2 regions of the Streptomyces yunnanensis genome follow, and region 2 is predicted to be linked to the other one. Evidence: riboswitches for the same ligand, from Rfam matches in the RefSeq annotation. Region 2 holds a riboswitch; the other holds the start of a gene.

Region 1 (2,384 bases), 4.7 Mb from region 2:
GCCGCGGATGTCCACCCGGACGCCCTCCGCGCCCGGTGTGGCGTACCCGGCGTCGACGTACGCCATGGCGATCGGCTTGCCGAGGGTCGGGGAGGGCGCCCCCGACGTGACCTCGCCGATCACCGTGCCGTCGGCGTCGACGACCGGGTAGCCGGCGCGCGGCACCCGGCGCCCCTCGGCGACCAGGCCCACCAGCTTGCGCGGCGGGTTCTGCTCGGCGCGCTCCGCGGCCCCTTCGAGCGCCGCGCGCCCGACGAAGTCGCCCTCCTTCTCGAACTTCACGACCCGGCCCAGGCCCGCGTCGAAGGGGGTGAGCGCGGTCGTCAGCTCGTGCCCGTACAGCGGCATCCCCGCCTCCAGGCGCAGGGTGTCGCGGCAGGACAGTCCGCACGGGACCAGTCCGACGTCCCGGCCCGCCTCGGTCAGCGCCTCCCACACCGCGACCGCGTCGGCCGGCCGGACGAACAGCTCGAAGCCGTCCTCGCCGGTGTACCCGGTCCGGGCGATCAGCGCCTGCACGCCGGCGACCGTGCCGGGCAGGCCGGCGTAGTACTTCAGCCCGTCCAGGTCGGCGTCGGTGAGCTTCTTGAGGATGCCGGGGGACTCCGGGCCCTGCACCGCGATCAGCGCGTAGGCGTCCCGGTCGTCGCGGACCGCGGCGTCGAAGCCCGCCTGCCGCGCGGCCAGCGCGTCCAGCACCACCTGGGCGTTGGAGGCGTTGGCGACGACCATGAACTCCCGCTCGTCGAGGCGGTAGACGATCAGGTCGTCGAGGATGCCGCCGTCGGTGGCGCAGATCATCGTGTAGCGGGCCCGCCCGACCTTCAGGGCGCCGATGTTGCCGACCAGCGCGTGGTCCAGCAGCGCGCCGGCCTGCGGACCGGTGACGGTGATCTCGCCCATGTGGGAGAGGTCGAACAGGCCGGCACGGGTGCGGACCGCGACATGCTCCTCGCGTTCGCTGCTGTAGCGCAGCGGCATGTCCCAGCCGGCGAAGTCGGTCATGGTCGCGCCGAGCGCGCGGTGCGTGGCATCCAGCGCGGTACGGCGGGGGGCTTCAGTCATCGTTCCGGGCTCCCAGGCATGGGTGACATGACGGTCTCCCCATCTGTCATCGGAACCTGAGAGGTTCACCGGGAGCCCGCGAACGGGCCCGGTTTGCACCTTGGGTGGAGCCGCCCCTTCAGCCAGGCAGTGGCTCGCTTTTCAGATCTGCCTCGCCCGCGCGGTATAGGGGCCTGAGAGATTCAAGGGAGGACTTGCTCCTTCGGCGCCCCGCCGTGGCGGCCGGGGACTCTCCCGCGCGGATTCAAGCGGCCGGTATGGAGTTGGGCTGGCTGTTGCACGAGTGACCTTCCGGTGTGCCCGTGGCGGCCACATCATTACACGGGATCGCCGGATACAGGAGCCCCGGTCGGCATCCCGTCCCCGCTCACCCGCACCGCGGCCCGGTTCCGGGACCCGCCACCGGACCGCCGGATCCGGTGGCGCCGGGCGCCATCGCCTTGCTGCTCATTACCTTTTCTTGACACTCTGCGGGCAGGTCGGGTCCCGAACCCGGCCTGAGCCGACGGGGAGGGCGATCACGGTGCACAGCGAAGCGGCGTACGCGACGACGACGGGGACGGCACCCGGGCCCGCGCCCGCGCCGGCCGGGCCCCGGGCGGCGCGCCGGCCGCGCCCCACCGCCCGCCCCGACCGGGTCCGGATCACCGACCTCCGCGACGGCGCCCGCGCCCCCCGCACCGCGCTCCACTTCGCGCCCGGCGACCTGATCGTGGTCTCCGGCCTGCCCGGCAGCGGCAAGAGCACCCTGATGCAGCGGGTGCTGCCGACGCTCGACGGCCGCGGCGACCCGGTGTACCGCATCGACTCCCAGGACAGCCGGGAGCGTTGGGAGCGGGGCCGGCTGCGGCACCTGCCGTACGCGCTCTACCGCCCGCTGGTCCGGGCCGCGCACTATCGCGCCCTGCGCCGGGCGCTGCGCTCCGGCGGCAGCGTGGTGGTGCACGACTGCGGGACGCTGGCGTGGGTGCGCCGTTGGCTCGCCCGGACGGCCCGGCGCGACGGCCGGGGCCTGCACCTGGTGCTGCTCGACGTGCCGCCCGGGACGGCGCTGGGCGGCCAACGGGCGCGCGGCCGCGGGGTGTCGCGGTACGCCTTCGCCCGACACCGCCGGGCGGTGCGCCGGCTGGTCGCCCGCGCCGAGGAGGCCCGGCTGCCCGCGGGCTTCCGCTCCGCGGTGCTGCTGGACCGGTCCGCCGCCGGGTTCCTGGAGCGCGTCACGTTCACCGCCCGCGCCGGGGCCGTCCGCGCCCGCCCCGGTGGCGCGCCCGCCGCGGACGCCACCGGCTTCGGGGAGCGGCCCTCGGGGCCCGTCCGGT
Region 2 (2,384 bases):
TCGGCGGCCCGGCCGGGCACCCGTGCGGTCAGGGTGTCGAAGTAGACGTCGTGGACGAGCTCGACCCCGCCGGCCCGCAGGCCCGCGGCGAGGATCGTGGCGTAGCGGTGGGTGCGCCGGGCGATGGTCCGCAGCCCGTCGGGGCCGTGGTAGACGGCGTACATCCCGGCCATGACGGCGAGCAGCACCTGCGCGGTGCAGATGTTGCTGGTGGCCTTCTCGCGGCGGATGTGCTGCTCGCGGGTCTGCAGCGCCAGGCGGTATGCCTTGTTGCCGTCGGCGTCGACGGAGACGCCCACCAGACGGCCGGGCAGGCTGCGGGCGTACTGCTCGCGGACGGCCATGTAGCCGGCGTGCGGGCCGCCGAAGCCCATCGGGACGCCGAAGCGCTGGCTGGTGCCGACCGCGATGTCCGCGCCGAGCTCACCGGGCGAGGTGAGCAGCGTCAGCGCGAGCAGGTCGGCGGCGACGGTGACGATCGCGCCCAGCTCGTGTGCCCGCTCGATCACCGCGCGCGGGTCGCGCACCGCTCCGGACGCGCCCGGGTACTGGAGCAGCACGCCGAAGACGCCGCGCTCGGCGATCTCCTCGGGGATGCCGTCGGACAGGTCGGCGACCACGACCTCCACACCGGTCGGTTCGGCGCGGGTCCGGATCACGGCGACGGTCTGCGGCAGACAGTCGGCGTCGACCAGGAAGACGCCCTGCTTGACCTTGCCGACCCGGCGGGAGAGCGCCATCGCCTCGGCGGCGGCGGTGCCCTCGTCCAGCAGCGACGCACCGGAGGTGGGCAGTCCGGTCAGGTCGGCGACGACGGTCTGGAAGTTCAGCAGGGCCTCCAGGCGACCCTGCGAGATCTCCGGCTGGTAGGGCGTGTAGGCCGTGTACCAGGAGGGGTTCTCCATGACGTTGCGCAGGATCACCGGCGGGGTGAAGGTGCCGTAGTAGCCGAGCCCGATCATGGGCGACAGCACCTGGTTGCGGTCGGCGAGCGCGCGCAGCTCGGCCAGGACCTCGGCCTCGGTGCGGCCCTCCGGCAGACCGAGCGCCTCGGTGCTCTTGATCACGTCGGGCACGGCGGTGGCCGTGAGCTCGTCCAGCGATCCGAAGCCGACCTGCGCGAGCATCTTCGCCTGCGCCTCGTGGTCGGGGCCGACGTGCCGGTGCTCGAACGGGATGCCCCGCTCCAGCTCGGTCAGGGAGATGCGGTGGGTGTTCATCTGCGGGGGCCTCCTGGTCAGTACGACCTACGAGGGGCACCACGGCGCTGGTGCCCGGACGGCCTCCCCCTCTGTCATCTCAACCTGAGAGCTTCACCGGTCCGCGGGCTGCGGTCCGGCTTTCACCGTCGGTGAGGAGGGGTTCCGGCATGGTGCCTGTCCGTGGCCCGCCCTGCTTTCCAGAGTGACCTCGTCCATGCGGTACGTGTGCCTGAGAGATTCCGGGGAGGATTTGCTCCTTCGGCGCCCTGGTCGCGAACGACAAAGGACTCTCCCGCATGGGGTCGACGGCCAATCGCCAGCCTACCAGCGCACCGCTGAAACGATCCTTCGAGTGGCCGGGGCATGAAATGTGCCGTTTCGTAGTTGTCACAAGGCAGTTGCGACCAAGTGGAGGGACCGTGCAAACCGATATCGATCCCCGGAGCCTCATCGGCCGCAAAGCGTTCGACCGGAACGGCGCGAAAATAGGGACCGTCGACGAGGTGTACCTCGACGACGCGACGGGCGAACCGGAGTGGGCGGCCGTGCGCACCGGTCTGTTCAGTCGGGATGCGTTCGTCCCCTTGGAACCGAGCAAGATGGTCGGCGACAGCCTGCACATCCCCTACGACCGGAAGCTGATCAAGGACGCTCCGGACTTCGGCGTCGGCCGGCACCTCTCCCCCGAGCAGGAGCTCCAGCTCTACCACCACTACCGCCTGGATATCTCCTCACCGGCCTCCGACTCCGCCTCGCCCGCCGGCGACACCGACTTCGGACGGATCGCCGGCGCGGACGACTGATCCGGCCTGCCCAGCAGCGGCAGGGGCTCGCCCGGCCGCAGCGCCGGATCGTCGACGGTGAAGGTCCGCACCCGCCCCGGTGCGGACCATGGCGTCTCGAACCGTACGGTCACCCTCCCCAGGCCACTGCCCTGCACCCACCCGGCACCGAACTCCTCGTGGACCACGTCCAGCCCCGGATACCAGCGCCGCGGCAGCTCCACGCCGGCCTCCGGCTCGCCCGCCGCCTCCTCCGCCGGCTCCGCCGCCCCACGCGCCGCCTGCTCCTCGGCCTCCCGCTCCGTGGCCAGCTGGGCGAAGAGGTCCTCCTGTGTGAAGTCGGCCAGCCCGGTCACCCCCACGCCCAGCAGCCGCACCCCGCCCGTGGTGTCCACCGTCT

Evidence for each region. Region 2 has a riboswitch for glycine ahead of gcvP (aminomethyl-transferring glycine dehydrogenase). Riboswitches for the same ligand answer to the same signal wherever they lie in the genome.
Region 1: linked by a shared signal. The riboswitch ahead of gcvT (glycine cleavage system aminomethyltransferase GcvT) and the one ahead of gcvP (aminomethyl-transferring glycine dehydrogenase) in region 2 are both predicted to bind glycine.

Annotation. Positions count from the first base shown of each region.
Region 1 is NZ_CP095749.1:3,275,881-3,278,264, reverse strand. Features, by position in the region: gene gcvT (glycine cleavage system aminomethyltransferase GcvT) at 1-1,065, opposite strand, end outside; glycine riboswitch at 1,099-1,216, opposite strand; glycine riboswitch at 1,217-1,312, opposite strand; gene MOV08_RS14135 (AAA family ATPase) at 1,589-2,384, shown strand, end outside.
Region 2 is NZ_CP095749.1:7,948,990-7,951,373, reverse strand. Features, by position in the region: gene gcvP (aminomethyl-transferring glycine dehydrogenase) at 1-1,220, opposite strand, end outside; glycine riboswitch at 1,410-1,507, opposite strand; gene MOV08_RS34640 (PRC-barrel domain-containing protein) at 1,571-2,005, shown strand; gene MOV08_RS34635 (DNA polymerase IV) at 1,915-2,384, opposite strand, start outside.